Regions from separate parts of the Streptacidiphilus sp. MAP12-33 genome, predicted to be linked through region 1. Evidence: riboswitches for the same ligand, from Rfam matches in the RefSeq annotation. Region 1 holds a riboswitch; the other holds the start of a gene.
The links. Region 1 has a riboswitch for cobalamin ahead of cobI (precorrin-2 C(20)-methyltransferase). Riboswitches for the same ligand answer to the same signal wherever they lie in the genome.
Positions count from the first base shown of each region.

Region 2: it holds a riboswitch for cobalamin, as region 1 does, so the genes downstream of both, ABH931_RS06440 (ribonucleoside-diphosphate reductase subunit alpha) here and cobI (precorrin-2 C(20)-methyltransferase) in region 1, are expected to answer to the same signal.

Region 1 covers NZ_JBGCCA010000013.1:78,716-85,894, reverse strand. The annotation lists gene cobO (cob(I)yrinic acid a,c-diamide adenosyltransferase) at 1-346, shown strand, start outside; gene ABH931_RS15295 (cobyrinate a,c-diamide synthase) at 343-1,731, shown strand; gene ABH931_RS15290 (YchJ family protein) at 1,736-2,125, shown strand; cobalamin riboswitch at 2,198-2,348, shown strand; gene cobI (precorrin-2 C(20)-methyltransferase) at 2,378-3,127, shown strand; gene cobM (precorrin-4 C(11)-methyltransferase) at 3,124-3,963, shown strand; gene cbiE (precorrin-6y C5,15-methyltransferase (decarboxylating) subunit CbiE) at 3,960-5,216, shown strand; gene cobJ (precorrin-3B C(17)-methyltransferase) at 5,213-6,943, shown strand; gene ABH931_RS15265 (precorrin-8X methylmutase) at 7,032-7,179, shown strand, end outside.
Region 2 covers NZ_JBGCCA010000004.1:110,190-117,368, forward strand. The annotation lists gene ABH931_RS06410 (GntR family transcriptional regulator) at 1-408, shown strand, start outside; gene ABH931_RS06415 (DUF3311 domain-containing protein) at 512-784, shown strand; gene mctP (monocarboxylate uptake permease MctP) at 781-2,424, shown strand; gene ABH931_RS06425 (histidine phosphatase family protein) at 2,518-3,300, shown strand; gene ABH931_RS06430 (hypothetical protein) at 3,343-3,939, opposite strand; gene ABH931_RS06435 (GNAT family N-acetyltransferase) at 4,037-4,552, shown strand; cobalamin riboswitch at 4,601-4,782, shown strand; gene ABH931_RS06440 (ribonucleoside-diphosphate reductase subunit alpha) at 4,936-7,179, shown strand, end outside.

The DNA.
Region 1 (7,179 bases):
CGCCTGGCACAAGATGGGCGAGGGCTGGTCCTGGGTCCAGCGGGAGATCGCCGAGTCCGAGGACGCGGCGCGCGAGGGCTGGGAGCAGGTCAAGCGCGACCTGGCGGCCGAGACCTACCGGTTCTACGTCCTGGACGAGTTCACCTACCCCCTGCACTGGGGCTGGATCGACGTGGACGAGGTGCTGGAGGTGCTGGCGAACCGTCCCGGCTCGCAGCACGTGGTGATCACCGGCCGCTACGCGCCCGAGAAGCTGGTGGCCGCGTCCGACCTGGTGACGGAGATGACCAAGGTCAAGCACCCGATGGACGCGGGCCGCAAGGGGCAGCGGGGCATCGAGTGGTGACGGCCGTGCCGCGCGTCGTCCTGGCCGCGCCCGCCTCGGGCACGGGCAAGACGACCGTGGCGACCGGCCTGATGGCCGCGCTCACGGCGCGGGGCCTGTCCGTCTCGCCGCACAAGGTGGGGCCGGACTACATCGACCCCGGCTACCACGCGCTGGCGACGGGGCGTCCGGGCCGCAACCTGGACGCCTTCCTGAGCGGCCCGGAGCGTGTCGCGCCGCTGTTCCTGCACGGGGCGGTGGGCGCGGACGTGGCGGTCGTCGAGGGCGTCATGGGGCTGTTCGACGGCGCCGGCGGGCGGGGCGAGCTGGCCTCGACGGCGCATGTCGCGAAGCTGCTGCGGGCGCCGGTGGTGCTGGTCGTGGACGGCTCCTCGCAGAGCCGGTCGGTGGCGGCGCTGGTGCACGGCTTCGCCTCGTGGGACCCGCAGGTGCGGCTCGGCGGGGTGATCCTGAACCGGGTGGCCTCGGACCGGCACGAGGCGCTGCTGCGGGAGGCGCTGGAGGAGGGCGGCGGCGTGCCGGTGCTGGGCGCGCTGCGGCGTTCCGGGGCGGTGGCGACGCCGTCGCGGCACCTGGGGCTGGTGCCGGCGGTGGAGCGGGACGCGGCGGCGCTCGACGCCGTCCGCGCGATGGGCGAGCTGGTGGCCGCCGGGGTGGACCTGGACGCGCTGCTGGCGCTGGCCCGCAGCGCGCCCGCCCTGCCGGACCTGCCGTGGGATCCGTTGGAGGAGATCGGTGCTCTCGATCCTGAGCACGCGTCACAGCCGCGTCCCGTGATCGCGTTGGCGGGCGGTGCTGCCTTCTCCTTCTCCTACGCCGAGAACGCGGAGCTGCTCACCGCCGCCGGGGCGGAGGTGGTCTCCTTCGACCCGTTGCACGACGAGAAGCTGCCCGAGCGCGCGTCCGCGCTGGTCATCGGCGGCGGCTTCCCCGAGGTCTACGCCTCCGAGCTCTCCGCCAACCAGGCGCTCCGCGACGAGATCACCGCTCTCGCGGCGTCCGGAGCACCGATCGCGGCGGAGTGCGCCGGCCTGCTCTACCTCTGCCGCACCCTCGACGGCCGCCCGATGTGCGGCGTCGTCGACGCCGAGGCGGAGATGTCGCCACGACTGACCCTCGGCTACCGCGAGGCCGTGGCCCTCTCCGACAGCCCGCTCGCCCCGGCGGGCCTGCGTCTGCCGGGCCACGAGTTCCACCGCACCCGCACCACTCCTGGTGCGGGACCGGCCCCCGCCTGGGGCTGGCGCGGCCACGACGGCACCCTCACCACCGAGGGCTTCACCTCGCCCACCCTCCACGCCTCCTACCTCCACCTGCACTGGACCGCCGCACCCTCCGTCGCCCTCCGCCTCGTGCGGCAGGCCCGTGCCCACGCGGCAGAATGACCTCATGACCCGCACCGCCCTCTGCCCCTGCGGCACCGGCCGCCCGTACGCCTTCTGCTGCGCCCCCTTCCACGCGGGCAACGCCCAGGCCCCGACCGCCGAGGCCCTGATGCGTTCCCGCTTCTCGGCCTTCGCCGAGCGGAACGTCCCCTACCTGCTGCGCACCTGGGCCCCCGAGACGCGCCCGCCGGCGATCGACCTGGAGCCCGAGCTCCGCTGGGAGCGCCTGGAGATCGTGACCACGACCGAGGGCGGCCCGTTCCACCAGCAGGGCACGGTCGAGTTCCGCGCGCACTTCCGCGAGGGCCGCGCGAGCGGCGTCCTCCACGAGAACAGCCGCTTCCGCCGCGAGGACGGCGCCTGGGTCTACGTGGACGGCGACCTCCGCGACTGAGCGTCACGGGACGTGGTTCAGCCCACAAGTGGTCCGGTTGACTGCCATACGCGCAGCATGGTGGGATTTCACGACCCAAGAAGAACGGGCGGTGCCCGTTTGATTCAACGGCGGCAATGACGAGGAAGTCCGGTGCGATTCCGGCGCGGTCCCGCCACTGTCAGCGGGAACGGCGAGGCCGTCCCGTGAGCCAGGAACTCTGGCCGCCGTCACCACGAGCCGGGGCGCGGACCCCGAGTGAGGACTGCTGCCGTGCGCGAACGCGCGTCTGGCCCACGCCTGGTCGGCGTGGGCATGGGCCCGGGTGATCCGGAACTCGTCACCGTCAAAGCCGTACGCGTGCTCCGCGAGGCGGACGCCGTGGTCGTCCCGGTCATGGACACCGGCGAGCTCGGGCGCGCCGAGGCCACCGTCCGGCACCACGCCGACTCCGCGAAGATCGTGCGGGTGGTGTTCGCCCTGAACGAGCGCGAGGACCGGGCCCGGCGCGAGGCCGCGTGGGACGCGGCCGGCGCGCGGGTCGCCGAGCTGCTGCGCGAGCGCGACGGAGGGACGGTCGCCTTCGCGACGATCGGCGACCCGAACGTGTACTCCACCTTCACCTACCTCGCGCACACGCTGCGGGAGCTGGTCGAGGACCTGACGGTCGAGACGGTCCCGGGGATCACCGCGATGCAGGACCTCGCCTCCCGAAGCGGCACGGTCCTCGCCGAGGGCACCGAGCCGCTGACCCTGGTGCCCGTCACCGCCGGCGCCGAGGTGCTGAAGGAGGCCCTGGCCGGCCCCGGCACGGTCGTCGCCTACAAGTTCGGCCGATTCGCCGAGCAGGTCGCCGCCGCGCTGCGCGACTCCGGCCGGGAGGCCGACGCCGTGTGGGGCGCCGCGCTGGGCCTGACGGACGAGCAGGTCAGCGCCGCCGGGACCCCGCTGCCCGCCGAACTGCCGTATCTGTCCACGCTGATCGCACCGGTGCGCCGCGAAGGCCGAGGGGGAAAGCTGTGAGCGACACGAGTCTCGAGAGCCGCGGCAGGGTCACCTTCGTCGGCGCCGGTCCGGGCGCCGCCGATCTGCTCACCTTCCGCGCCGCCCGCGCCATCGCCGAGGCGGACGTGGTGATCTGGGCAGCCAGCCTGGTCCAGGAGGAGGTGCTCCAGCACGCCCGCGAGGGTGCGGAGATCCTCGACTCCTCGCTGATCCCGATGGAGGCCGTGCTCGACGTCTACGGGCGGGCCGCGCAGGACGGCACGAAGGTGGCCAGGATCCACTCCGGCGACCCGTCGCTGTGGGGCGCCGTGCAGGAGCAGCTGGACCGCTGCCGCGAGCTCGGTCTGGACACCGAGATCGTTCCCGGTGTCTCCTCGTTCGCGGCCGTCGCCGCGATCGCGCAGCGGGAGCTGACGATCCCGGAGGTCGCGCAGAGCGTGATCCTGACCCGCCTGGGCGGTGGCAAGACGCCGATGCCGCCCGGCGAGGAGGTGCGCGAGTTCGCGCGCCACGGCACCACGATGGCGATCTTCCTCTCGGCGGCCCGCAGCAAGCAGCTGGTCGAGGAGCTGCTGGAGGGCGGCTACGTGCCCGAGACGCCGGTCGTGGTCGCGTACCAGGCGACCTGGCCGGAGGAGCTGCTGCTGACCTGCACCATCGCCACGCTGGAGGCGACGGTCAAGGAGCACCGGCTGTGGAAGCACACGCTCTTCCTGGTCGGCCCCGCGCTGGGCGCCCACGGCACCCGCTCGCACCTCTACCACCCGGGGCACTTCCACACCTTCCGCAAGGCGGACCGTGCGGCGCGCCGGCAGCTGCGGACGGCGGGGGCGAACGAGCCCGGCTCGCAGTGATCAGCGTCCTCAGTGCGTCGCTCACTGATGAGATCAGTGCTCTCGTCGGTGAGGCCGACCTGGTGCTCGGCGCCCGTCGCCACCTCGACGCGGCACACGTGCCCGCGGACCGGGCGCTGGCGCTCGGTCCGCTCGCGCCCGCGCTCGACGCCGTCACCGGCCTCCGGACGAAGGACCCGGAGGCCCGGGTCCTCGTCCTCGCCTCCGGTGACCCCGGGTTCTTCGGCATCGTCCGCGCCCTCGCCGAACGCTTCGGCGCCGACGCGCTCGACGTGCGCCCCGGCGTGAGCAGCATCGCCCACGCCTTCGCGCGCCTCGGCGTGCCCTGGGACGACGCCGTCGTCGTCAGCGCCCACGGCCGCGACCCGCGGCCCACGTTCAACATCTGCCGCTCGCAGCGGAAGGTCGCGGTCCTCACCGCGCCCGGTGCCGGACCCGCCGAGCTCGGCGCGGCACTCGCGGCCATGCCGGGCCTGCGTCGACGCCTCGTCGTCGCCGCCGACCTCGGCGGACCGGCCGAGAGCGTGGTCGAGCTGACTCCCGCCGAGGCCGCCGCCCGCGACTGGCCCGCCGTCAACGTCGTGCTGAGCCTCGCCGACACCGCGCCGCCCGTCGCGGCGGTCATGCGCACCGTCGCCGGGTACCAGGGCGCTCCCGAGGGCGGCTGGGCGCTGCCGGAGGAGGCCTTCGCCCACCGCGACGCGATGCTGACCAAGGCGGAGGTCCGCGCCCTCGCCCTGGCCCGGCTCGGCCCGCGCCCGGGCGAGCTGGTCTGGGACGTGGGCGCGGGCAGCGGTTCCGTCGCCGTCGAGTGCGCCCGCCTCGGCGCGGCCGTCGTCGCGGTCGAACGCGACGCGGACGGGGTGGAGCGCATCCGCGCGAACGCCGCCGCCCACGGCGTCGCCCACGCGGTCGCCGTCGTCCACGGCCGCGCACCCGGGGCGCTCGCCGAACTGCCGGACCCGGACGCCGTCTTCGTCGGCGGCGGCGGAGCGGACCTGGCCGCCGTCGTCGCCCTGGCCGCCGCCCGGGCCCGCCGCACGGTCGTCGTCACCCTGGCCGCCCTCGACCGGGTGCCGGAGGCGCGCCGCGCCCTGCGCGAGGCCGGGCTGGCCGTCGAGGGCGTCCAGTTGCAGGCCAACCGGCTGGCCCCGCTGCCGGGCGAGGTCACCCGCCTCGCCGCCACCAACCCCGTCTTCGTCCTCTGGGGCACCCGCCCCGCCACCACCGCACCGCAGGGAGTAGCGAAGTGATCGGCCTGATCGCCGCCACCGCCGCAGGCCGCCGGGCCGCCACCGAGCTGGCCGAGGCCCTCGGGCCCGACGACTGCCGCCTGTACCAGGGGCCCGTGGGCGAGTCCGTCCGCACGGCCTTCGCCGAGTGCACGCAGCTGGTCTGCTTCCTCGCCACCGGCGCGACCGTCCGCCTGCTCGCGCCGCTGCTGGCCGCCGAGAGCTCCGACAAGCACACCGACCCGGGCGTCGTCTGCGTCGACGAGTCCCGCCGCTTCGCCGTGGCCCTCCTCGGCGGCCACGAGGGCGGCGCCAACGAGCTGGCGGCGCGGGTCGCGGCGGCGCTCGACGCGCGGCCCGTGATCACCACGGCCACCGACGCGACCGCTGTCCCGGGCCTGGACACGCTCGGACTGCCCGTCAGCGGCGACCTCGCGGCGGTCAGCCGCGCCCTGCTGGACGGCGATCCGGTCCGCCTGGTCGGCGCGGAGCTCTTCCCGCTCCCGGCCCTCCCGGCGAACGTCACGCCGGACGCCCCGGCCGACGCCCCGACGATCGTCGTCGGCGACAGCCTCGTGCCCGAGGGCGACGTGCCCACGGTGCGGCTGTTCACGCCCAGCCTGGTCGTCGGGGTCGGTGCCAGCAAGGGCGCCCCGGCCGAGGAAATCCTCGGGCTGGTGCACGCCGCCCTCACCGACGCGGGCCTCGACCCGCGCTCCCTGCACAGTCTGGCGAGCGCCGACGCCAAGGCCGAGGAGCCCGGCCTGCTCGCAGCTGCCGCCGAACTCGGCGTCCCGGTGCGGTTCTTCACCGCCGACGAGCTCGCCACCGTCGCCGTGCCGAACCCCTCCGACGCGCCGCTTGCGGCCCTCGGCACGCCCAGCGTCGCCGAGGCCGCCGCGCTGCTCGCCGCCGACGCCGCCGGGACCGCCGAACTCCTGGTGCCCAAGCGGAAGTCGGCGCCGGAGGGCCGCGCCGCGATGGCCACCGTCGCCGTCGCCCGCCGGGCGGTCCGCGGCCGGCTCGCGATCGTCGGGCTCGGCCCCGGCGCCCGCGACCTGCTGACCGACCGTGCCCGCACCGAACTGCGCCGCGCCTCCGTCGTCGTGGGCCTGGACCAGTACGTGGACCAGATCCGCGACCTGCTCCGCCCCGGTGTCCGGATCGAGGCCACCGGCCTCGGCGCGGAGGAGGAGCGGGCCCGCAGCGCGGTGCGGCTGGCCCAGCAGGGCCTCGCCGTCGCGCTGATCGGCAGCGGCGACGCGGGCGTCTACGCCATGGCCTCCCCGGCACTGGCCGAGGCGGGCGCGGACATCGACGTGGTCGGCGTCCCGGGCGTGACCGCCGCGATGGCCGCGGCCTCGCTGCTGGGCGCCCCGCTCGGCCACGACCACGTCTCGATCAGCCTCTCGGACCTGCACACCCCGTGGGAGGTCATCGAGCGCCGGGTGCGCGCCGCCGCGGAGGCGGATCTCGTCGTCACCTTCTACAACCCCCGCAGCCGCGCCCGTGACTGGCAGCTGCCCAAGGCGCTCGCGATCCTCGCGGAGCACCGCGACGCGCCGGCGACGCCGGTCGGCATCGCCCGCAGCGTCTCCCGCCCGGACGAGTGGCACCGGGTGACGACGCTGGCGGCGCTGGATCCGGCCGAGGTGGACATGTTCACCGTGGTGACCGTCGGCAACACGGCCTCGCGCGAGGTCGCCGGACGGTTCGTCACCCCGCGCGGCTACCGGTGGCAGGCGTGAGCCGGGCGCGGCGCACCGCCGCCCACCTGACTGCCGGCTCGTCCCGCGCCTCCGTCGCGCCCGTCGCGTCCCCCCAGGAGCCCGTCTCATGACCCGCCGTCAGGTCCACCCCATCGAGCTGGAGTCCTACCGGCGCCTGCGCGCCCGCCACGACACCGACCGTCTGCCGCCGCTGACGCGCGCGGTGGCGGAGCGGATCGTCCACGCCAGCGCGGACCTCGAGTACTTCGACGACC
Region 2 (7,179 bases), on a different contig from region 1:
ACCGCCGACGACCGGCTGGCCGAGTTGCTGGACATCCGGCCCGGCGGGCGGGTGCTGCGCGTCGAGCGCCTGCGCCTGGCCAACGGCGACCCGATGGCGATCGAGACCGCGCACCTGAGCGCCAAGCGCTTCCCCGCGCTGCGCCGGAACCTGGTCAAGTACAACTCGCTGTACACCGCGCTCAGCGAGGTCTACAGCGTCAGCGTCGCCGAGGCCGAGGAGACCATCGAGACCTCGCTGGCCACCCCGCGTGAGGCGGGCGTGCTGGGCACCGACGTCGGCCTGCCGATGCTGCTGCTCTCCCGCCACTCCTTCGACGCGGGCGGCGAGCCGGTCGAGTGGGTCCGCTCGGTGTACCGCGGCGACCGCTACAAGTTCACGGCACGCCTGCGCAGACCGGAAGCGTGAAAGGTTCGCGCACCCTCGTGACGTGAGCGCGGCAAAGGTCTAGCCTCCCCTGTGATCCGTTGATCAACAAACCGTCAACGACTCATGGGGGAGCTGCCGTTTCATGCCACAACTTCCGGAGGCCAGGCTTGCGCTGGTCACGCCCGTGCGCGTGGTCTGCGCGGTGCTGCTGGCCGCACCCTTCGTCGCACTGCTCTGGGTCGGCTCGTATGCGACCCTCACGCCGACCTTCGTCGGGATCCCGTTCTTCTACTGGTACCAGCTCCTGTGGGTGATCCTGTCGGCGCTGATGACCGGCATCGCCTACGTCCTGTTCACCCGTGAGGAGAAGCAGCGCAAGGCCCTGCGCGTCGCTCGTGGGGGTGATCAGGCGTGAAGACCGACTGGACGGCCCTGACCGTCTTCGTTCTCTTCTTCCTGCTGGTCACCGTGATCGGCTTCGTCGCCGCCCGCTGGCGCAGGCCGGACAACGCCGAGCACCTGGACGAGTGGGGCCTCGGCGGCCGCAGCTTCGGCACCGTGATCAGCTGGTTCCTGCTCGGCGGGGACCTCTACACCGCCTACACCTTCATCGCCGTTCCGGCGCTGATCTACGGCGTGGGCGCGCAGGGCTTCTACGCCGTGCCCTACACGATCATCGCCTGGCCGCTGGTCTTCCTCTTCCTGCCCAGGCTCTGGTCCGTGGCCCGGCGCAAGGGCTACGTCACCCTCGCCGACTTCGCCCGCGGCCGCTACGGCAGCAAGAGCGTCGCGGTGGCCGTCGCCCTCACCGGCATCCTCGCCACCATGCCCTACATCGCGCTGCAACTCGTCGGCATCCAGGCGGTGCTGGACACGCTGCACGTCGGCGGCAGCAGCAGCTTCGGCAAGGACCTGCCGCTGCTCATCGCGTTCGCGGTGCTGGCGGCCTACACCTACAGCTCCGGCCTGCGCGCCCCCGCGCTGATCGCCTTCGTCAAGGACACCCTGGTCTACGTCGTGGTCCTGGTCGCGATCATCTACATCCCGATCCGGCTCGGCGGCTACGGCCACATCTTCCACGACGCCGCCACCGCCATGGCCAGGACCAACCCCGCCACGGGCAAGCCCCGCGGTTCGATGATCCCCGGACCGCAGGCCCAGTGGTCGTACGCCACCCTGGCCCTCGGCTCGGCGCTGGCCCTGTTCATGTACCCGCACTCGGCCACCGGCGTGATGGCCGCCAGGAACCGGCTCACCGTGCGCCGCAACCTGGCCGTCATGCCGGCCTACTCGCTGATGCTGGGCCTGCTCTCACTGCTGGGCTTCATGGCGATCTCGGCCGGCGTGGGCAAGGGCGTCAAGGGCTACAACTCCCAGCTCGCCATCCCGCAGCTGTTCCAGCAGATGTTCCCGAGCTGGTTCGCCGGCGTCGCCTTCGCCGCCATCGGCATCGGCGCGCTGGTGCCCGCGGCGATCATGTCCATCGCCGCCGCGAACCTGTTCACCCGCAACATCTACAAGGACCTGCTGAAGCCGGACGCCACCCCGGCGCAGGAGACCAAGGTGGCCAAGCTGGTCTCCCTGGTGGTCAAGCTCGGCGCACTGGGCTTCGTGCTCGGCATCGACAAGCAGTTCTCGATCAACCTCCAGCTGCTGGGCGGCATCTGGATCCTGCAGACCTTCCCGGCGATCGTCGGCGGGCTGTTCACCCGGTGGTTCCACCGCTGGGCGCTGCTCGCCGGCTGGGCGGCCGGCATGGCCTACGGCACCTGGAAGGCCTACGGAGTCGCCGCCGCCGGCAAGCCCGGCTCGCACTTCGGTGGCAGCGCCGCCAACATCCCGGTGATCGGCCAGATCGGCTACATCGGCGTGACCGCGCTCGCACTGAACCTGGCCATCGCGGTCGTGCTCACCCTGCTCCTGAAGGCCGTGAAGTCCCCGGAGGGCGTCGACGAGACGGTCACCGCCGACTACACCGCCGACGTCGAGGACAAAACACCGGTCAGCGGCGACCCGGAGCACGGTCCTGAGGTGATCGCCCCCGTCACCACCTGATGCGCCCTTAGAACGGGCCGCCCGCTCCCGCACACTGGGACGGCGGCCCGTTCGCACTCCCGCGGCGGGCCCAGTCGATCCCCAGGGGGCGACGTGTCACTGACCGACCAAGCACCGACGGACCGAAGCCCGGGAGCCCTGCGCACGGCGCCGAGGCGGCTGTTCCCCGCGCTGCCCGGCCCCCTGTCACTGACCGCCGTCCGCCACGGCCAGAGCACCGCGAACGCCGCCTTCCATGCCGCGGAGGCGGTGGGCGCGCTGGACGTGGGCATCAGCTGCCGCGACGCCGACCTCCCGCTGACCGAGCTCGGCCGCGAGGAGGCGCGGGCGCTCGGCCGCTGGCTCGCCGGCCGCGGCGACGACGGGCTGCCGCACAGCCTCTGGGTCTCTCCCTACCTGCGCACCCAGCAGACCGCGGCACTCGTCGTCGAGGAGCTGGACCGGGCCGGGCTCCCGCTGCCCGAGCTCTGCACCGACGAACGTCTGCGCGACCGCGAACTGGGCCTGCTGGAGATGCTCACCTCCGCGGCGATCGAGCTGCGCCACCCCGAGGAGGCGGCCCGCCGCCGTCTGCTCGGCGAACTGCGCTGGCGCCCCCCGGGCGGCGAGTCGCACTCCGACGTCGCCCTGCGCGTCCGCAGCGCGCTGCGCGACCTCTACGAGGCGGAACCCGACCGCCGCGTCCTGGTGGTCGCCCACGACGCGGTGGTGATGCTGCTGCGGCACGTCATCGACGACCTCCAGGAGACCGATCTCACCACCCTGGCCCGTGACGGCGCGGTCGCCAACACCTCGGTCACCCGCTGGCTCCGCGACGCGAAGGGAGCCCTCACACTGGACTGCTGGAACATCCGCCCGCACCTGACCGAGGGCTGAGCGGCGGGACGCTCCGCGCGGTCGGCGCGGCCTCGGCGGAACCTAGGCGGCCCGATGCGTGCGCCGCGCCGGGACCACCCGGAAGTACGCCGGGTTCGTCACCCCGACCGGCCAGTCGACGCTGGTGCCCTTCGCCTCCATCGGGGCGTATGCGACGGCCAGGGAAAGCCACTGCCCGCGCGGCGCGCTCCGGGTGAACCGCATGCGCACCGTGAGGGTCACCGACGCGCCCGGGCGCAGCCGCAGTCCCTGGGCCGGGCCGACCGCGCCGGTGAGCTCGCCCAGCGCCGTCCGCAGCGGCACGGCGCGCCAGCGGTTGCCGGTCAGTGTCTCCAGGCGGACCGCGTCGCGGCGCAGGGTCCGGTTGCGCGCGCCGTAGACCAGCACCGGATCGAGCCGGCCGCAGACGGCGCGGGTGCGGTTGCGCAGCGTCAGCCGCATGCTCGTCCACGGTCCGCCCACCGGGTACGCGGAGCGGACGCCGCCGAGGGTCACCGCCACCGGGTTCGACCGGGCCGCCCCGGCGCACGCGGGAGCCGGTGCCGCCTGTGCCGCCTGTGCCGCCGACACGGGCAGCACAGCCAACGCTCCCGCGGCTATCGCTCCGGCCACCACAGCGCCGACGCGTCGCCGGCTCATCCCGTTCATCACTCAACGACCATGGCACGTCACCCTCCGTCGCGCCTTCCGGCGACCCCCACCCGAGCCCCCCGGAGGCGTCAGGCAGACTTCAGGGATGAGCATCATCGTCCGCACCGCCCAGCCCGCCGAATACGACGCCGCAGGTCACCTCGTCGCCGAGGCCTTCATCACCGACGGCCACACCGAGCGCGACGGCGACTACGCCAAGCTGCTGCGCGACCCCCGGGACCGGGCCGAGAAGGCGGAGCTGATGGTCGCCGTGGACGAGGAGAACGGAGCAGTGCTCGGCTCGGTCACCTTCGCCCCGCCCGGCTCCCCGTACGCGGACCTCGCACACGGCCGCGAGGGCGAGTTCCGGATGCTGGCCGTCTCCCCGGAGCCGACGGCCCGCGGACGCGGCATCGGCGAACTGATGGTCCACGCCGTCATCGCCCGCGCACGGGAGCTGGAGCTGCCGCGCATCGTCATGTCCTCGCAGCGGCAGATGACCTACGCGCACCGGATCTACGAGCGCCTCGGCTTCGTCCGCACCCCCGATCGCGACTGGTCGCCCGTCCCCGGGGTCCATCTCTTCACCTACGCACTGGAGCTGGACGGCTCGCCTGCGTGACGCTCCCAGGTGGGCCCGCGTAGTCGAACGACTACGCGACACACCCGGCACGACACAACATGTGGTGGTGCGCGCCGCGCTCGCCCCTAGATGTATGCTCATGCTCGCTGTCGACGCAGGGGAACCCGGTGGAATTCCGGGGCTGCCCCGCAACGGTGAGCGAGCGCCGATCCGGCCTGGATCGGGCCTGCCCGCGAGTCCGACGACCTGCCGTCAGCGCGCCCCGGCCTGCCCGGCCGTGGGCGCCGCAACGCCGGGCCTCGTGGGTGGGCCGACGGGTTGGCTTCATGCTGCCCTGCTTCCGCCTGCCTTCTCACGTGGTCCGACTGAGCACCCGAGCACCACCCTCAGCCACCGGCCGCCAACGAGGAGCGAGCGCGTACATGACGGACACCGCCGTCCCCACCCTGCCCCAGCCCGCACGGGAATCCGCCCCCGGATCCGACGCGGGCGGGGACGCCCCCGGCACCGCCCTGCTGGTCACCCTGACCGAGCGCTCCGTCGACCTGCCCGCCGTCGACCCCGGCCGCGTCGCCGCCGCCGCACTGCGCGGCCGCAGCGCCAGGGCCGACTACGCCGAGCTGCGGGGCCTGGCCATGGAGGCCTCCGCCTCACTCATCGCCGAGGACCCGCAGTACTCGCGCCTCGCCGCGCGCCTGCTGGCCGAGGAGATCCGCGAGGAGGCCGCCGGGCAGGGTGCCACCTGCTTCGCCGCGTCCGTGGCCGTCGGCCACCGCGAGGGCCTGATCGGCGACGCCACCGCCGACTTCGTCGCCGCCCACGCCGACGCCCTCGACGCCGTCGTCGACCCGCAGGGCGACGACCGCTTCGAGTACTTCGGCCTGCGCACGGTCTACTCCCGCTACCTGCTGCGCCACCCGATCACCCGCCAGGTCGTGGAGACCCCGCAGCAGTTCATGCTGCGCGTGGCCTGCGGCCTGGAGGTCGGCGGCGACGCCGCGTCCGTCGCGGAGGTCGCCGAGCTGTACCGGCTGATGAGCCGCCTGGACTACCTGCCCAGCTCGCCGACGCTGTTCAACTCCGGCACCCGGCACCCGCAGATGTCCTCCTGCTACCTGCTGGACTCCCCGCTCGACGAGCTGGACTCGATCTACAGCCGCTACGCGCAGATCGCCCGCCTGTCCAAGCACGCCGGCGGCATCGGCCTGTCCTACTCCCGCGTCCGCTCCCGCGGGTCGCTGATCCGCGGCACCAACGGCCAGTCGAACGGCATCGTCCCGTTCCTGCGCACGCTCGACGCCTCCGTCGCCGCCGTCAACCAGGGCGGTCGCCGCAAGGGCGCGGCCTGCGTCTACCTGGAGACCTGGCACGCGGACATCGAGGAGTTCCTCGAGCTGCGCGACAACACCGGTGAGGAGGCGCGCCGCACCCACAACCTCAACCTGGCGCACTGGATCCCGGACGAGTTCATGCGCCGCGTCGACGCCGACACCGAGTGGTCGCTCTTCTCCCCCGGCGACGTGCCCGAGCTGGTCGACCTGTGGGGCGCCGAGTTCGACGCCGCCTACGTCAAGGCCGAGCAGGCCGGCAAGGCCGTCCGCACCATCGCGGCCCGCACCCTCTACGCCCGGATGATGCGCACCCTCGCGCAGACCGGCAACGGCTGGATGACCTTCAAGGACGCCTCCAACCGCGCCGCCAACCAGACCGCGCTGCCCGGCCGCACGGTCCACTCCTCCAACCTGTGCACCGAGATCCTCGAGGTCACCGACGACTCCGAGACCGCCGTCTGCAACCTCGGCTCGGTCAACCTCGGCGCGTTCGTGGACGGACACGGCGAGATCGACTGGGAGCGCCTCGACGCGACCGTCCGCACCGCGGTGACCTTCCTCGACCGGGTCATCGACATCAACTTCTACCCGACCCCCGAGGCCGGGACGTCCAACTCCCGCTGGCGCCCGGTGGGCCTGGGCATGATGGGTCTCCAGGACGTCTTCTTCAAGCTGCGGCTGGAGTTCGACTCCGCCGAGGCCAAGGCGCTCTCGACGAAGATCTCCGAGCGGATCATGCTGGCCGCCTACGAGACCAGCTGCGACCTGGCCGAGCGCCTCGGCCGCCACGAGGCCTACGACGAGACGCGCGCCGCCCGCGGCGAGCTCCACATCGACCACTTCCCGGTGACCACCCAGTGGCCGGCCCGCTGGGACGCGCTGCGTGCCCGTGTCGCCACCACCGGCCTGCGCAACGCGCTGCTGCTCGCCGTCGCCCCGACCGCGACCATCGCGTCGATCGCAGGCGTGTACGAGTGCATCGAGCCGCAGGTCTCCAACCTCTTCAAGCGCGAGACGCTGTCGGGCGAGTTCCTTCAGGTCAACCCGTACCTGGTGGCGGACCTCAAGCGCCTGGGCCTGTGGAACGCGATCACCCGCGAGGAGCTGCGCGAGGGCAACGGCTCCGCCCAGGAGATCACCGACCTGCCGGAGGAGTACAAGCGCCTCTACCGCACCGCCTGGGAGCTCCCGCAGCGCGCGCTGATCGACCTGGCCGCGGCCCGCATGCCGTACCTGGACCAGAGCCAGTCGCTGAACCTGTTCATGGCCGCGCCCACCATCGGCAAGCTCAGCTCGATGTACGCGTACGCCTGGAAGGTCGGCCTGAAGACCACG